4 regions of the Robertmurraya sp. FSL W8-0741 genome follow, and region 4 is predicted to be linked to each of the others. Evidence: riboswitches for the same ligand, from Rfam matches in the RefSeq annotation. Region 4 holds a riboswitch; each other region holds the start of a gene.
The links. A riboswitch is a leader RNA that binds a small molecule or an ion and turns the genes downstream of it on or off. The one in region 4 is predicted to bind cobalamin.
Positions count from the first base shown of each region.

Region 1: it holds a riboswitch for cobalamin, as region 4 does, so the genes downstream of both, NST02_RS00255 (ABC transporter substrate-binding protein) here and NST02_RS16885 (energy-coupling factor ABC transporter permease) in region 4, are expected to answer to the same signal.
Region 2: it holds a riboswitch for cobalamin, as region 4 does, so the genes downstream of both, NST02_RS17590 (ribonucleoside-diphosphate reductase subunit alpha) here and NST02_RS16885 (energy-coupling factor ABC transporter permease) in region 4, are expected to answer to the same signal.
Region 3: it holds a riboswitch for cobalamin, as region 4 does, so the genes downstream of both, NST02_RS23110 (methyl-accepting chemotaxis protein) here and NST02_RS16885 (energy-coupling factor ABC transporter permease) in region 4, are expected to answer to the same signal.

Region 1 is NZ_JBBOQG010000001.1:39,893-44,419, forward strand. It holds gene NST02_RS00250 (FecCD family ABC transporter permease) at 1-414, opposite strand, end outside; gene NST02_RS00255 (ABC transporter substrate-binding protein) at 439-1,416, opposite strand; cobalamin riboswitch at 1,562-1,743, opposite strand; gene sfsA (DNA/RNA nuclease SfsA) at 1,904-2,635, opposite strand; gene NST02_RS00265 (hypothetical protein) at 2,649-3,425, opposite strand; gene mgtE (magnesium transporter) at 3,993-4,527, shown strand, end outside.
Region 2 is NZ_JBBOQG010000001.1:3,636,254-3,640,780, forward strand. It holds gene NST02_RS17580 (CvfB family protein) at 1-450, opposite strand, end outside; gene NST02_RS17585 (YajQ family cyclic di-GMP-binding protein) at 578-1,069, shown strand; cobalamin riboswitch at 1,157-1,335, shown strand; gene NST02_RS17590 (ribonucleoside-diphosphate reductase subunit alpha) at 1,496-3,775, shown strand; gene NST02_RS17595 (ribonucleotide-diphosphate reductase subunit beta) at 3,912-4,527, shown strand, end outside.
Region 3 is NZ_JBBOQG010000001.1:4,743,046-4,747,572, reverse strand. It holds gene NST02_RS23125 (glycoside hydrolase family 1 protein) at 1-506, shown strand, start outside; gene NST02_RS23120 (3D domain-containing protein) at 741-1,865, shown strand; adenosylcobalamin (AdoCbl) riboswitch at 2,062-2,212, shown strand; gene NST02_RS23115 (hypothetical protein) at 2,323-2,550, opposite strand; gene NST02_RS23110 (methyl-accepting chemotaxis protein) at 2,691-4,527, shown strand, end outside.
Region 4 is NZ_JBBOQG010000001.1:3,489,173-3,493,699, reverse strand. It holds partial or broken gene NST02_RS16900 (N-acetylmuramoyl-L-alanine amidase) at 190-729, shown strand; gene NST02_RS16895 (peptidoglycan-binding domain-containing protein) at 778-1,173, shown strand; gene NST02_RS16890 (hypothetical protein) at 1,385-1,573, opposite strand; cobalamin riboswitch at 1,614-1,806, shown strand; gene NST02_RS16885 (energy-coupling factor ABC transporter permease) at 2,159-2,920, shown strand; gene NST02_RS16880 (energy-coupling factor ABC transporter substrate-binding protein) at 2,920-3,228, shown strand; gene cbiQ (cobalt ECF transporter T component CbiQ) at 3,215-4,003, shown strand; gene NST02_RS16870 (energy-coupling factor ABC transporter ATP-binding protein) at 4,043-4,527, shown strand, end outside.

The DNA.
Region 1 (4,527 bases), 3.4 Mb from region 4:
AGCAAAAAGGATACTGAGTAAAGGTAAAGTAAAAGCTCCTACAAACGGGAGCGAAAATTGAAAAAACAAAGTGAGAACAGCACCTACCGAAGCACCCGAAGAGACTCCTAATGTATAGGGATCGGCCAGTGGATTCCGCAAAAGACCTTGAAAGGCCGCCCCCGCAATTGCGAGTGCCGCCCCCACAAGTCCTGCCAAAATAACTCTTGGTAAACGAATACTTAATACGATATTCGTTTGCATCGGATCAATATGATCAATAGAAATAAAACGGAAAATTTCAGCACCGATGATCTGTACGATATTTCCAATCGGAACAGAAACTGTCCCGATTGAAATACCTAATAATATGGCAATAAGCAAGAAAGCGAGCGCAATTATATAAGCAAAAGCTCTTTGACCCATTCTTTTCATGGTTTTCTCTCCAAACTAAGCAGATCACTCAAATACTTCTGGGTAAATCGCTTTTGCCAGCTCCTCAAGGCCTTCTGCAAGCCTTGGACCAGAACGAGTTACAAGATCTGAATGCACATCATACACCTGCTTATTTTTCACCGCAGCTACATCCTGCCAACCCTCTCTTGAAAGCAATAAGTCAACGGCATTTTCTGTATAATATCCATAAGTTGTAATGATAACGTCCGGATTGCGTTCAATGACAGCTTCTTCGTCCAAATTCACCCAGCCTTCTAAATCCCCAGCACCGTTCTCAGCATGAATAAGGGTGAGCATCTCATCCATAAAAGTATTCTTACCGACAACAAAAATGTCTGGAGCAGGGCTAACTTCAACAATAACTGATTTTGGTTCGGAGATCTCAGCAGCTTTTTCCTCTATTTCTGCAATCTTCGTTTTCATGTTATTGACAATCTCTTCCGCTTTCTCTTGTTCACCTGTAGCAGTTCCAATCATTTCAATCGACTCATATATTTCATTAATCGTCGCTGCATCATTTACAACAAGCACTGTAATGCCTGCATCTCGTAATTGCTGCAAACCTTCCGTCGAATTATGAGCATTTGATGCGTGGGCCAAGACTAAATTCGGGGCAAGAGAAATAATCTTCTCAACATTCATTTCCATACCGCCGATTATTTCCTTTTCAAATACTTCTTCAGGAAAATTATCATGCTCAGAAACCCCGACAATTTCGTTTCCAAGACCAAGAGCAAAGGCAATTTCCGTATTGCTTGGAATTAACGATACGATTTTTTCCGGCTTCGACTCAATTACAACCTCTTCACCAATCGCATCGGTAATCGTTACAGGAAACGCTTCTTCATTGGCGTTTTCCGTACTTCCCTCAGTTTCCTCGACCGCATTGTTTTCTTCGGCGGGTTTTTCGGACTGTCCGCAACCTGCTAAAATTCCTATTGATAACATGAGTAGCAATAAAATTGAGTACCATTTCTTCATCTGTTTTTCCTCCAAAATTAAGTAGTCTGTTGTGCGTGCCAATGGATCGCATAAAAAAACATCTCCATTATAAAGAAATGGAGATGTTGGATTTGCAGCATTGGTGACAAATAGCTTCCAAACACCTCCCTATCCTCGTAGGTTTATGGTGCAGTCGAAATAGGCAGGTCTCCTGGCTCATGGTCATAGCAAGTCTGCTCCTTCCCATACCGATGTACAGTGGTATTTGCAGCATGCTCCCATTAACAGTGGCGGGACCGCGTTGGATTTTCACCAACTTCCCTTTTAAGTCTAAGAGAAAAATGCACTTTTCACATCTGGAGTCAAAATTGACATCTGAGTAAGCTTTATTTCCCTTAAAGACACCTATTACTGTAAACGAGGTATTTTCAATCTTGTTCTATGAAAATACACTCAGAGAGTATGAAATTTTCCGTTGCTTAAATTATACACTATTTTGCTTCAAGAAAAGTTAACAAATTGCGAACTATTCCAACTTAACCGGAATAGCACTCCCTAATCCAATCCCAGTAACAGTAATGTGACAGCAGCGTGCATAAAGCTTCACTCCAGCAGACTTCGCTTCGTTCAAAGCTTGAGCAAATTTAGGATCGATATGTTTCGCAGCAGTCACATAAGAAAGATCGTCGCGCTGAACGATAAAGAGGATTGCCGTTTCATAATATTTAGAAAGCTGTGCAAGCTCGCGCACATGCTTCGTCCCTCTTGCAGTGACGGCATCTGGAAACATTCCTTTCTCCCCTTCTGCTAATGTTACACTTTTAACCTCTAAAAGAAGCTCTTGTCCTTCTTTATTTTCTAGCAAGAAATCCCAGCGAGAATTACCCAGCTTATACTCCGATTTTTTATAAAACCAGCCGGCAAACTCATTTAATACTCCCGCTTTAAGCGCATTCTCAACAAGCTTGTTCGGGAGAGCGGTATGAATGGAAACAAAACTTGTATTCGTTTCATTTTCACATAGCATAGCTGTCCACTTCGTTTTTCTCGCGGGGTTATCATGATCCATAAGCCACACCGTTTTCCCCGGCAGCAAAAGTTCCTTTAACCTTCCAGGGTCAGCCAAGTGAACCACGGCCAGTTCGCCTTTTTCAGGCAATTGACAGTGGAGAATAAACCGATTCGCTCTTTCAATAAACGTTGCTTTTGTCAGCGCTCTAGGGAATGGCAGCCATAACCTCTCTTTTTCCTCATTCATTCCTCAGCGCCTCCTAGCTTGCGTACATTTTCCACTCACGTGTTTTTTTATCAAATACAAGCTTTGCATCCGGCTTTCCTTTTGCCATTTTCTCGTACTCCTCGTACATATCATCCATGTTATCAAAATCACCGAGCACCCAGATAGGAATCTCTATCACCGTTCTTGTTTGTACATTATCGTGAATAGAGATCAGAATCCCTTCTTTCATCATAATCTTCATATTCAGGATTAACTCCATATGAATCGGGGGAAATGGCCTTTTCTTTTTAATGCCAAGGAGGTTTTTGGCAAGTTTACTATCGGTCATTTTCGCTGCTAACACTTCTCCAAGCATGTGGTAGAAATCTTTCATATTTCGATAATAGACTTTATTCCACCAACCATCATCGTGAGCTAAATAAACAAAGCGATTGCGCAATTGCTGATAAAAAGGAGTTCGCAAAGCATCCTTCATATGACCAAGGAACAGAAGCTCCGCCAATTCCTGACCCGACAATTCGTTCAGTGCATCTTCTTCCTCAAAATCAACCCAACAGAAGTCTCCATACCCGTAGACGTCATCCTTTATAAGCTTCTCCATTTGCTCAAGAGGAACGTATTCTAATAACGTATGTAGATTGAATTCTCCGTCATCAAAATGATGCTTTAAAAGGAGGACATTGTTCATGAAGTCTTTAAGCGAGCGGGCAAACTCTTCAAATTCTATCCCATACGATAGGACGTAATGCTTTGTTTCATTCAAATGAACATATACAAGTTCCCGTTGATTGCCGTTATGTTTTTTCAAAAGAATAACCTCCGAACCTTTTGATAAGACTGATGATTGATGCACGAAACAGACAATGAAGTCCTGTTTATATGGTTTAGAATTATATAACTAGATTTTAACAAACTTTTCGGATAAAATCTTATTTTATCCACATAATTCTCATTTAGTGAAAATATTCCCTTTTCATTCTTATCATTAAAAAATTGTCCGAATGAAGGTTTTAAGTGTTTAATTAGTGGTACAACTAATAACACAGCCGCTTTACATGTTTGTTTTTAATGGATATATGTGCTTTTAATTGAACTCGACTTGACAGATACCCTGTAAGTTTGCACGAAAGTAGGAGAGAGACCCCTTTTGTTAAATCATAAAAGCAAAGCATTACCTTCTATATAAATTTCCACATCAATACTTGACAATAAAAAAATAATTATCGTATCAATTATACTTATCTTTTTCTATAATAATCACGAGAGTTGATGGCACACTCTGTATTGATAGCATCTATAACAAACAAAATTCCCATCAAAAGATGGAGCCTGTACTATCTTCACACAGCATTTTCCGGTAAAGGAGCGTGATCTCATGATTCAAAATATGACAGAAGATCAAATCACCCTATATGTAATCAAGGCATTAAAAGAGAATAAACGCAAAGAATTCGAAGCAATCATTGATGAACTTCAACCTTACGATATTGCTCAAATTTATGAGGATTTACCGGAAAAGCATCGAACACGCTTTTTATTTTTCTTAAATATTAATGTACTTGCCGATTTAATCCAAGAACTAAACAGCGAAGAACAGCTTGACATCCTGAATCGTCTTGGGATTGAGAAGTCTGGTAAGGTTCTCGACATGATGGATAATGACGACCTCGCCTCTCTTCTTGAAGATTTATCTCCTGAAAAAATCGCATCACTGCTATCGGGAATGAAAAAAGAAGAATCGCAAATTGTTCAGGATATTATGAATTACCCGCCGGAAACAGCCGGCCGATTAATGACCAATCGCTTTGTTTGGATTCGCGATTACTATACCGTCAGGGAAGCGGTAGATAAACTAAAGTCTTTTGCAGAGCTTGCCGAGACGATTAACTATTTATATGTCATCGACCAAA
Region 2 (4,527 bases), 150 kb from region 4:
GGTTGCCTTGACTCTCTTTTCATCAATGACAGGATCCGTTGCAAGCTTCACATAAATCCGATTATTTCGATTGACCCGCAATGTGATATAAAGCAAATCTCCGACCGCTGGCCAAACGGACTTCTTCGTTGGTAAATCCTCTTCCCCTAAAAGCATATCCTTATTGATGCCAATATCTAAAAATACACCGAGTCCCGGCTTTGTATCACTAACCTTTGCCCAGCCATACTCGCCCACTTTGATTTTCGGAATCGTTGATGTTGCTGAGGCTCGCCCATGGGAATCAGCATACAAGAAAACCTCTACTTCATCGCCCTCTTTTAATTCAAGCTCCGTATCATTTTCATGCATCAGAATATCTTCTTCTCCGTCCGTTAAAAAGTAGCCAAACTGGGCATACCTTGCAACAGTTAAAGTTAATACCTGCCCTACATAATCATTTAAAGCCATTGTCACACACTCCTCTATTTTACACTTCATGCGAAAGTAGTCTTTCCGAAAGTTGTTTGAACTGCTATATTTTACTATAATGGTGCCTAGAAGGGAAATTATACATGTATTTAAAGGAGGGCTCATTATGGCAAAAGATAGCTCATTTGATATTGTATCAAAAGTAGATTTTTCCGAAGTGACGAACGCAATTAATATAACGATGAAAGAAATCTCCACACGTTATGATTTTAAAGGAAGTAAGAGTAAAGTAACCCTTGATAATGAAGAACTTGTCCTTGTATCAGATGATGAATACAAGCTCGAACAATTAAAGGATGTTCTCCTCAGTAAAATGATTAAAAGAGGCATTCCCATTAAGAATCTTGATTATGGCAAAATTGAAGGTGCTTCTGGAGGAACTGTAAGACAACGGGCAAAGCTTGTGCAAGGAATCGATAAAGAAAACGCCAAAAAAATTAATACTTTAATCAAAAATAGCGGTTTAAAGGTTAAAAGCCAGGTGCAGGATGATCAAGTCCGAGTTACAGCGAAAAGCCGCGACGACTTGCAGGCAATAATTGCCGCAATAAAAGAAGCCGATTTATCAATCGATGTTCAATTCGTAAATTATCGCTAAAACGGTTGTCATTTTAAAATAGATCACTTATAATAAAACAAACTTACATATATAGTAAGGGTAACAACCATATACCACAATATATAGTATACAACCGATAAATTAGGTGTCTGTAATAGACTTAATAGGGAATCTGGTGAGAATCCAGAACTGTACCCGCAACTGTAAGTGTGACGAAATAGGGAACGCCACTATCATCTCGATGGGAAGGCCCTAAAGTAGGATGAAGCACAAGTCAGGAGACCTGCCTTTTTTATACGTCATTATCTTCTTCGGGAGTTGGGAAGGTAAAACGAAGGTGTTTAAGCAAAAAAGGCTTGTTCCTTTTCTACTAAATATCAGCGTTTTAACCCATCTTCATTTTTGAAGGTGGGTTTTTTAGTTACCTTTCTCTCTTCCGAAAAATTAAGGGAGAGATTTTGAACAATGAGTACACTCGCAACCAAAAATGAAAGGGTTCTTGAAGCCCTGAAGAACACGGCAAAAAAATATAACTTAAATGTTACGGAAATAGAGCAACAACTGCTTACAACAGATGAACGTACTTCCAAGCAAACGGTTCTCCAATATGCATTAAATCACGTCGATATGATCGAACCAAACTGGACTTTTCTTGCTGCACATATGCTCCTGCTTGAGCTTTACGAAAAAGCGGCAACCTCTCGCAAGTATGAACCAAGGCAAAAATATGGCGATTTCTTTCACCTCATTCAATACTTAAGCGACATCGGGATTTACTCAAACGATCTTCTTCAAGCCTACAGCAAGGAGGAAATTGAACAATTGGGCCAAGAAATTGACCCAAATAAAGATACCCTTTTTACATATATGGGATTATTTCTTTTAGCCGATCGTTATTTAGCAAAGGACTATCATCAAAATGTATATGAACTTCCACAGGAACGGTTCATGATCATCGCCATGACCTTAATGAAAGATGAAGCAAGGCAAAAGCGATTGTCGTATGTGAAAGAAGCGTATTGGGCCTTAAGCAACTTGTATATGACCGTTGCTACACCGACTCTAGCAAATGCCGGTAAGAGCTATGGTCAGCTATCCTCCTGTTTTATTGACACAGTGGACGACTCATTAGACGGCATTTACTTAAACAACTGGGATATTGCGCGATTGAGTAAGGATGGAGGCGGCATCGGAATTTACTATGGAAAAGTAAGGGCGCTAGGCTCGGATATTAAAAAGTTTAAAGGAAATTCTTCAGGGGTTGTCCCTTGGATTCGCTTAATTAATGACACTGCTGTAAGCGTCGATCAGCTTGGTCAACGGCAAGGTGCTGTCGCCATTTATTTAGATATTTTTCATAAAGATATTATGAATGGCTTTTTAGATTTAAAAACGAATAATGGCGACGAGCGAAGAAAAGCGCACGATATTTTTACAGGCGTATCCATTCCTGACCTTTTTATGAAAAAGATCGAAGAGGTCGATGAAAATGGAAAAAGTATCGGGGAATGGCATACCTTCTGTCCTCATCAAGTAAAACAAATAATGGGCTGGAAAGATGAAAACGGAAATCCACTTGGTTTAGAGGATTTTTACGACGAAACAGATGAAAAGTTTTTCACACAAAAATATGAGGAGGCTGTCAACCATCCACTTCTTCCCCGAAAATCATACCGGGCAATGGATATTATGGTTCGTATCATGGTTGCTCAGCTGGAAACAGGAACGCCTTACATGTTTTATCGCGATGAAGTTAATCGGCAAAACCCGAATAAGCATGTGCTTGGACGCGGTCGTACAGCGATATTTTGCAGCAATCTGTGCACGGAGATTAGTCAGAACATGTCAGCAACTACGATTCAAAGCGAATTTACAGATGCAGATGGAAATATCGTGATAATTAGAAAGCCCGGGGACTTTGTCGTTTGCAACCTCTCATCCATCCATTTACCAAACGCGATCAGAGCGAATGTTTTAGAACGATTAATTGCCATTCAAATGAGAATGCTAGACAACGTGATTGATATAAATGATATTTCTGTCCATCAAGCTAAAGCAACGAACGAGAAATATCGCGCTGTCGGACTTGGAACATTTGGCTGGCATCATCTCCTTGCCTTAAAAGGAATCGAGTGGGAATCAGTTCAAGCTGTTCATTATGCCGATGAAGTCTATGAAGACATCGCTTTTTACACGATTAAAGCTTCGATGGAATTAGCGAAAGAAAAAGGGGCGTATTCCTTATTTAAAGGGTCTGAATGGGAATCGGGAGACTATTTTCAACGCAAAGGATATACATCGTCTAGATGGGTCAATCTGCAGGAAAACATTCTAGCATTTGGGGTAAGAAATGGCTGGATGATGGCAGTTGCTCCTAATTCTTCCACAGCGAAAATCGGTGGCTCAACAGACGGTATCGATCCGCTCTATGCTCTTGAATACGCAGAGGAAAAGAAAAACTTTAAATTTAAGGTGACAGCGCCAGATATAAATCATCAAACTTATTATTACTATCGTAAAGTCCGGCATGAACTTGATCAAAAATGGAGCATTAAGCAAAACGCTGCTAGACAGCGCCATATCGATCAAGCCATTAGCTTCAATCTTTATGTGCGCCATGATATTAAAGCAAAGGAGCTGCTTGAGCTTCACCTAGAAGCGTGGAAGTCCGGCATGAAAACAACCTATTATGTTCGCAGCACCTCACAAACTGAAATTGAAGAATGTGAAGCATGCCATAGTTAATAAGAACAGCATAAGGCACCATTATAACATCTCGCCACATTAATGATGAAATCCCGAGTTTCAGACTTAATGGATGCCTTGTGCTGACAGAATCGAAACTTCAACAGTTAACTGCTAAAGAAGGGAGCCCTCTTTCATGACTGGCACTTTAAAAAAAATTAAATTATTAAATCCCGAATTTCCTAATAAAGCAACAGGCGTTATTAACGGAAAAGCATCCGGAATTCTTAACTGGAATGATATCGCCTACCCGCAAATGTACCGCATGTATCAAACACTGCTAGCAAATTTTTGGAAAGCGCAAGAAATAAATATGCAAGATGATATTAAGCAATGGGATCATTTAAGCTCCATTGAAAAGGACGTGTTTTTACGGGTCAACACGCAGTTGGCATCCTTAGATAGTCTGCAAACGCCAACGATGACACAAGTTATGGATTATGTAACCGATCCCAGCTTTAAAGCCATTTTTGCTGTCATAGCTCAGCAAGAGGCGGTTCATAATGAATCCTATTCCTATATTTTAAGCTCTCTTATTCCTTTAAGCGAGCAGATCGAACGCTTTAATCAAGCAAAAGATGATCCAATTGTGCGAAAAAGAAATCAAATCATTTTAATCGCCTATGAGAATTTCCGTCAGGAACCAACTCCACAGCACTTATTTCAACTAGCGGTACAGTCGATTAATTTAGAAGGTATTTATTTTTATGCAGGATTTGCCTTTTTCTATCATCTTGCCAGACAACAAAAAA
Region 3 (4,527 bases), 1.3 Mb from region 4:
CGCTTGATGGTATTGCCGAAGGAAAATTGAATACAACCGGAAAAAAAGGTTCCTCTCAAGATACCGGGGTACCCGGCCTTTTTAAAACAGTTAAAAACGCCCATTTAGAAAGGACGAATTGGGACTGGAATATTGATCCGACTGGTCTCAGGATTGCTTTGAGACGGATTGCCAATCGCTATAAATTGCCAATTTTAATTAGCGAGAACGGCTTAGGTGAATACGATAAGCTGGAAGAGGGTCTCGTCAAGGATGATTATCGGATCAATTACTTGCAAGTACACATAAAAGCCGTTCAGGAAGCTATTTCCGACGGAGTCAATGTCCTTGGCTACTGTACATGGTCGTTTACTGATCTTCTAAGCTGGTTGAACGGCTTTCAAAAACGATATGGTTTTGTTTATGTGAATCAACATGAAGAAGGGGAACACGATCTCCGCCGCATTAAAAAGGACAGTTTTTTTTGGTATAAAGAAGTGATTGAAACGAATGGGCGCAAGCTATAATGATTGAAAAGCGCTTTTGCGAAAGGATTTAAAGTAAACTTTATGGATTGTTAATATTTAAATGGTGCCTCGCGAAAATGGTATGAATTTTTGCGGGGCTTTTTTTGCAAGAATAAGTGTCGTAAACATTCAAATTTAATATTTGCAACGATTTGTATCGCTATTTTAATATAATTGTAATCAAAATACCCCTGCTCCTATGTTATAAATAATGTATTAGGAAGGGGTTGTCTTATGCATTCCTTAAAAAGGGGAGCCATCGCTCTAACAAGTGTAGTTTTATTTTCAACAAGTATTGTGGCAAATGCAGAAACAAGTCAAGGAATGATCACTTCTAGTCAAAACAAACTTCAGCAAAATGCTGAAAAGATAAATGAAAAAAAAGTTGAAAAGCAGGAAATAGCGGCTGAACTGCAAAATGTTCAAAAAGAGTTGAAAGCCATCGAGACGGAAATCGTAAAGACGACTGAAACGATCAATGCTCTTGAAGAAAAAATAAATAAAACGAAACAAATAATTGAAGATAAAAAAGAAGAAATCATTGTGCTTCAGGATAAGGTACATACCCGTAAAGAAGTAATGGAAGATCGGCTGGTTTCTTTGCAGCATAATGATCAGGTGAATGCGATTGTAGCCATTCTACTCAATGCTGAGAGTATTACTGATTTATTTGAACGGGTGTCAGCAGTTACGACGATCCTGGGAGCGGATAAAGATTTGCTAGAACAACAGAGAGCGGATCTTGCAAAGATTGAAGAAGAAAAAATAGCGATTGATCAACAAGAAGAAAACTTGGAAAAACAATATACCGAATTAGCTGCTAATCAAGCAACCTTGGATAACAGTTTGCAGAAAAGACAACAAGAATTGGCTGCTGTTCAAGCAAAATATGATGCGGTGAATAATGAGATCCATCTCGCGGAAAAAGAGAAGGAACTTTTTCAAAAACAATTAACTCAAGCTCAAAACAAGTTAAAACAAGAACGTCAAAATGCAGTTAAGACAGCTAATGTCGTTAATCAAAATAAAACACAGGCTAAAAGTAGGGCATCAAAGGAAAATAGCACCGTTAAAAATACCATGTATGTCACCGCTACTGCCTATAGTCATGAAAGTTCAAAAACAGGATTAACGTATATGGGTTATAATATTAGAAAAAATCCAAATATGAAATTGATCGCTGTAGACCCTTCTGTTATTCCACTCGGTTCCAAAGTATGGGTGGAAGGCTATGGTGAAGCGATCGCAGGTGATACGGGAGGTGCTATTAAGGGTCATAAAATTGACGTATTAATGCCAAACGATGCTCAAGCAATAAGATGGGGACGAAAAGTAGTTAAAATTTCTATATTAAATTAGTAACGACGAGGGCGCTTTAAGAAAAAGCGCCCTCGTCGTTTAGTTTATATGACTGTTTGATTAACTGTTCATTTTTCAACCAGGAGCGGCAATGATGTATGGGTGTAAATGGAGGAGGAAAAAACTTATGAATGATTTGCGAAAAACGGATCATTATAGATGAATTTTATGGATGAATTTGTTAGTATAAAAATATAAACAAAAATATAACGGTTTCAGGTAAAGGAAGTTGGTGAAAGTCCAACACGGTCCCGCCACTGTGAAAGGTTTAGCCTTAAGTCAGGTCATTTATCTGAAGATCGTGTAGAAAAAACAAAATGATCTCGAGGTAGGATCTTTTTGTTAACGGCGTAGTGAAAAGAACCTCACTATGCCTTTTTGTTTAAAATCACAATGTTGTGGTTTGTATGAAGTGAAGATGCTTCCAGCTGTCAAATTATTGACAGAAAAAGGGCCCTTATTGTAAAGTTGAGTTAGGCACAATGGCGTGTAAACAAAGCAAAGAAGCTTTATGGAAAGAAATTCTTTCTATTAAAGCTTCTTTTTTTTTATTTTCACGCAATTGCAAATTATCATTTACCTTTAGTTGCAGACTAAAAGGCATAGGTCTATTTGCCTGTTTAATAGATGGTAAATTTAGACCGAAATAGTGCATAGGGGGCCAAACTATTAAACCGTCTATCACAATTGGAGAACTCAAAGTTCAGCCGAAAAGAAGGTGGTAATATAAGGGGATTGGCAAACCTAATGAAAACTCCATGATTTAAGTTAGAAAGAAACATCGATTAAAGAAGATGAAATGACTTTTAGAAAGTGGGGAAAATAGTGAAATTCAAAAGTGTGAAAATGCGTACTCTATCATTAATTCTGCCGTTATTATTACTCATATTAGGGGCAATAATTGTTTTTTCTTATATCAGTTCAAAAAATATACTGGAGCAGCAAATTGAAGAGCGCATGAATAATCAACTGGAGAGTATTACAGAGACAATTGGCAAAAGCTTGGTAGCACATAGTAAAATACCAGAGTTAATCGCGAGACAAGTTGAAATATCCCCAAAGGATTACTCTTTAAGCACCTATGAAGAAATGTTATTAAATGCTATTCCGTCAAATGATTCAACGTTCGGTGGTGGAATATTCTTTGAGCCGTTCAAATATAAAAATGACGTTGAGTATTTCTCAGCATTTGCTTATTGGGACGAGGGTTCTATAAAAACAACTCAGGAGTACAGTGATTCAGCGTTCAATTATACGGCGCAGGATTGGTACACGATTGTCAAGGAGACTGATCAAAGTGTTGTATTTACAAGTCCCTATTTGGATACGAATGTTGATGTATCAATGGTTACAGCAAGTGCTCCATTTTATGATGATCAGGATAACTTCATGGGAGTCGCAACAGGCGACATTGATTTAAGTGAAATCCAAAAAATGATTCGTGATACGAAAGTAGAGGAAACCGGTTACTCCTTTTTAATAGATAAGAATGGGACATATATAGCAGATCTTGAAGCTGAAAAGGCAATGCAAGTAAACATACAAGACGATCCGAACACAGCGCTTGCAAAATTAGGAAATCAAATAGTTGAGAACGACGATGGAATTCTCCATTTTCAAGATCAGACAGGAGATTATTCACTGTTTTTTAAAAAAGAACCGCTTACAGATTGGACAATCGGCCTTGTCGTTCCAGATAAAGAATTATACGCTTCTTTGACATCATTATTTAGAAATCTAATGATTGTAAGTTTAATAGGAGTAGCGTTCGTAGTTGTCATTATTCTGTTTTATAGTAGATGGATCGTAAAAAATATAAACGATGTAAACGGAATGGCCGAAAAAATTGCAGATGGAGATTTGAGTTATACATTAACGACGAATAGTCAGGATGAGTTTGGTCAAATGGCAGCGCATTTAAATCGAATGAAAGATAATTTGGCAGAAATTATTCAAAAAGTTAGTTTACAGTCCCAGCAGGTTGCTGCTACTTCTGAACAGTTATCCGCCAGCGCTGAGGAGTCAAGCAAAGCTACTGAGCAAATTACGTTGGCTGTTCAGGATGTAGCAACGGGATCTGAACAACAAGTTGAAAATACAACGATTTCAACCAATCGGGCGAATGAAATATCAAATGTCATTGAGGAGGCCCTGGATGCAACTGCCACAATTACGAAATTAATAACGGAAACAAATAAAAAGGCGAATGCGGGGAGTGAGGTGGTCGCCAATACATTAAAACAAATCGACTTTGTTCATCAAGCGACCACTGAAACAGCAAGCAGTGTAGATAGATTGGGAGAAAAATCAAACCAGGTAACTCAAATCGTTGATATGATTTCAAATATTGCGGAGCAAACCAATTTACTGGCGTTAAATGCTTCAATTGAAGCAGCAAGAGCTGGTGAACATGGACAAGGTTTTTCAGTGGTTGCAAATGAAGTGAAAAAACTAGCCGAGCAATCGAGTGATGCAACGAAAGAGATTTTTAACATTATACAAGAAATAAAAAATGAGACAGAAAGAACCGTCTCCGCTATGAATGATAATAAACAATCCGTTCAGGATAGCATAGAACTTGTTTATAAAACAGGGGACACTTTTAAAGAAATTGTTCAAATGATCGTGAATGTTGTTAATAATTCAGAGGAAGTTTCAGCGA
Region 4 (4,527 bases):
TTGGCGCAGTGATTTTGCGTAACCGCCTAATAAATTAAGAGGGAATGAAAATTCTCCTGACCATAAGCGAAGGACACTGAATATTCGTTTACTATCGTACCATTGCTTTTGAAAAGTGAAATTGGTAAAAAATAACACGATTGTTCAGAAGAGATGATGGTGCATACAATGGCATCAGAGGTGATGAATATGGTTAAATTTTTTATAGATCCTGGACATGGTGGGTCGGATTCAGGTGCTGTCGGTAACGGATTAAGAGAAAAGGATTTGACTTTAGCCATTGCATTAAAAATACGCAATTTACTCCTCAATTATGAAAATACGGAAGTAAGATTAAGTCGGGTTAACGATATATTTGTATCACTATCTGAACGTGCACGATTAGCTAATTCGTGGGGAGCCAATTACTTCTTGTCCATTCATATTAACAGTGGAGGAGGCACAGGCTTTGAGACGTTTATTTATAACAGCCCGAGCAGTGCCACACTATCTTATCAAAATGTGATTCATCCGGCAATCTTAAGTCAACTAGGATTACGCGACAGGGGAAAAAAACGAGCTAATTTTGCGGTTTTAAGAGAAACGAATATGCCGGCAATCTTAACGGAAAATGGATTTATTGATCATGCGGATGATGCAAATAAATTAAAAACAACTGCTTTCTTGAATAAGGTTGCCACGGGGCATGTGGCCGGATTGGTTAAAGCGTTTGCGCTCAAACAAAAGAGCGGGACGCAGCCTGTTTCAACACCAAAACCTGTAACAAGACCATCAGGGATTGTCAGCAAACCAGTCTCCGTTTTTCAGCAGTGGTTAAATGAAAAATATAAAACTAGTTTAGTTGTTGATGGAATCTATGGGGAAAAGACAAAGACCGCAGCTATTAAGGCGCTGCAAACGGAACTTAATAAACAATACAACGCTCGTTTAGTTGTTGATGGAGTTTGGGGTTCAAAAACAAAAGCTGCTATTCGTTCAGTTGGTAAAGGCGCAAGAGGAAACATCGTTTTTATCATTCAAGGGTTGCTCTATTGCTTAGGTTATAGCCCACAAGGATTTGATGGGGTTTTTGGCGATAACACTGGGTTCGCTGTAAAGGCTTTTCAAAAGGATCGGAAGTTATCGCAAGATGGAATTGTTGGAAAGAACACGTTTGAAAAACTGCTCTCATAAAGGTCAGAGACCTCCCTGATTCATGGGAGGTTTTTACTCATTTATTTAGGCTTTATTAGATAATAAAGTAGATAAAACGACTTTTGGTTCATTTTGTGTGAAACCTTAGTTTTACACGTCTTTCAGTTTTGCTGAAAGGTTCTCTCTGATTTTATGAAATCAAAGAGAACATTAGCCAGAAATCAACACCGACATTTAACAAACCCTTGTATTAAGTTAGAAATAACTGCAAACTATCTTTCATAGTGGGATTTAATAAATGGGAAACCGAAAGGGCGCGTTTTTCATGTCTTTTTAGTCCATGAGAATTTTCGTGAGAGCGATTGTCAAAAAGGAGAAATAATATTTTATTGGTTTTATTTATTCTTGATTTTTTGTCACAAATTATGGCTGATTGCACCTAGACAACCCCCTGATAGAATTTTATACTGAATGTAATTTAATAGTTTCCATTGATAGGTATTGGATACATCGTTATCCAATTTAAGAGGGAAGTTCGGTGAAAATCCGTCACGGTACCCGCCACTGTAATTCGAAGCGACCTGCTTTAATGCCACTTTCTTAACGGAGAAGGGAAGGCGCAGGAAGTGTTGAAGATAAGTCAGGAGACCTGCCTAATCAATGAACACAACGAAACCTACGGGATAATAGGGAGGTGTTTGCAAGAATACGGTAGTTTCATATGTTTGCAAGTTTATTGGAAACATATACAAATATATTCTGGGCATTCGAACCTATGGTTTGAATGCCTTTTTTGCATCAGGAAATATACAACCTAATCGCTGAGGGTCTTGCTAGTAATCCGTGTATCTGCGGTCCAAGAGCAGCAAACGATAAGTAAAATTAACATTTTTAGTCGTTTGAATGGCGATCAGCATGAAGGAAAGCTTCGCTGACTAATCTTCGCAGGAATCATTCGAATTGAAATGGTTTTGAAGATGTGTCCTTGCACTTTTGTTCTGCCATTTGAAAAGGAGGATCTATGATGAAGAAACAATCTATTTTTGTGCCAGCAGCAGTCATTTTATTTTTTGTAAGTTATTTTTGGTTCAATTCTTCTCGTCCGGCTTATGCCATGCATATTATGGAAGGTTTCCTTCCGGTGGGGTGGGCTGTTTTTTGGTGGATTGTTACCATTCCGTTTCTCATTTTTGGAATGAGATCAATTCAGAAAATCGTAAAAGAGAATCCTGAAGTGAAAATGATGTTAGGCTTAGCAGGTGCTTTTGCCTTTGTCTTATCTGCTTTAAAAATTCCTTCAGTAACCGGTAGTAGTTCTCATCCAACCGGGGTGGGGTTAGGAACCATCCTTTTCGGCCCATTAGTAATGAGTGTGCTTGGAACGATTGTGCTACTCTTTCAGGCGTTATTGCTTGCACACGGCGGCCTAACGACATTAGGAGCCAATGCCTTTTCAATGGCTGTTGTGGGTCCGCTTATTGCCTTTGCGATCTATAAGCTGGGTACAAAATGGAAATGGTCTTTTTCTATTATCGTCTTTTTGGCAGCAATGTTTGCTGATTTGGGAACCTACGTTATTACCTCTTTGCAGCTAGCTCTAGCTTTTCCGAGTGAGATTGGAGGAATAGCTGCTTCTTTCAGCAAGTTTGCGAGTATTTTTGCTCTTACGCAAATTCCGCTTGCAATTAGTGAAGGATTATTAACTGTCATTGTGATGAACTTGATTAGAAAATATAATACTGATGAATTAAAGCTGTTGAATGTTTTGCATAAGGAGGCTCGATGATGATGAAGAATGCGTTCCTTTTTCTAATTGTCGTTCTGTTAGCGATTATTCCTCTTTATATCGTCAATGATTCTGAGTTTGCGGGAGCCGATGGAGAAGCTGAGGAACAAATCGTTGAGATTGCTCCTGACTATGAGCCATGGTTTGACTCAATTTGGGAGCCGCCTGGCGGGGAAACGGAAAGTTTGCTATTTGCCTTGCAAGCGGTTATCGGTGCATTAATTATTGGCTATATATTCGGCTACTCAAAAGCAAGAAAGAGTTTCTCATATAAGGAGAATGTGAATAAAAAAGATGTTGCCAATTGACCAAATGGCGTATTGCAATGCATTTAGAAATGTTCATCCATTAGAGAAAGGAATCTTTGCTGCTTCCCTTCTCTTCTTCTCTTTATTATTAAAAAACGCTGCTAGTGCCATTTTCATCTTTGTGTTCATGAGTATTGTTATTGTTAAAGGGGCAAAGATTCCACTGTTGTATTATATAAAATTACTGCTATTGCCCTCTTTCTTTTTATGTACAAGCGTTTTATTCATTCTTTTCTCCGTGGCACCAGTGAGCACGGAAATATTAAACATTCTTTTTCAAATAGAGATCGCAAATTGGAGAATTTATATCAGTGTCGACAATGCTGAGCAAGTTTTGGAGCTTTTTTTGTCCGTAATGGCTGGGGTAAGTTGCATGTATTTTTTAATCCTGACCACTCCGATGCAACAAATCATTTGGTTATTGCAGAAAATGCGCCTGCCTTCATTATTTATTGAACTTTTCGTTGTGACGTACCGATTTATTTTCGTTTTGCTTGAAAATATGAATGAAATTCGCATTGCACAAACAAGCAGACTCGGATATTTTCGGATAAAACAGAGCTTTTATTCTTTGGCACAGCTTATCATCAGTATATTTGTTAAATCGCTTAAAACAGCACAAGATGTACAAAAAGCCAGTGATTCCCGAGGAAATAATAGTGGGCAATTTTTACAAGTTGAAATACAACAATCGTTTAACAAAAGAAATTGGCTTACGATTGGTTGCACAGTTTTTCTCACTTATTTTATTTTTTTCCTTGGCAAAAATGTTTAGGAGAGAACTGTCATCTTGGAAAAAGAGGAGAAAAAAGCAATGGTACAGCCATTTTTAGAATTAAAGAATGTTTCCTATCAATATCCTGATGGGACGCTCGCATTAAATAATATATCGCTTCAAATAATAACAGGAAAAAAGATTGCTCTGCTGGGAAATAATGGAGCAGGGAAATCAACATTGCTTCTTCATTTAAATGCTGTACTAGCTCCCACAACGGGACAGCTATATTATAAGGGGAAGGATTTTACTTATAAACGTAAGGAAAAAAATAAACTGCGTGGAGATGTTGGGATTGTCTTTCAAGATCCGGATACGCAGCTTTTTTCGTCAAGTGTTTATGATGATATTCAATACGGTCCTCGGAATATGGGACTTTCAAAAGAGGAGGTAGAATCGCGTGTTCTCGAGGCAATGGAGATGACTGATACCATGTCTTTAAAAGAAAAACCTCCACATTTTTTAAGCGTTGGTCAAAAAAAACGAGTGGCCATTGCCTCTGTTTTATCAATGAAACCAGCTTT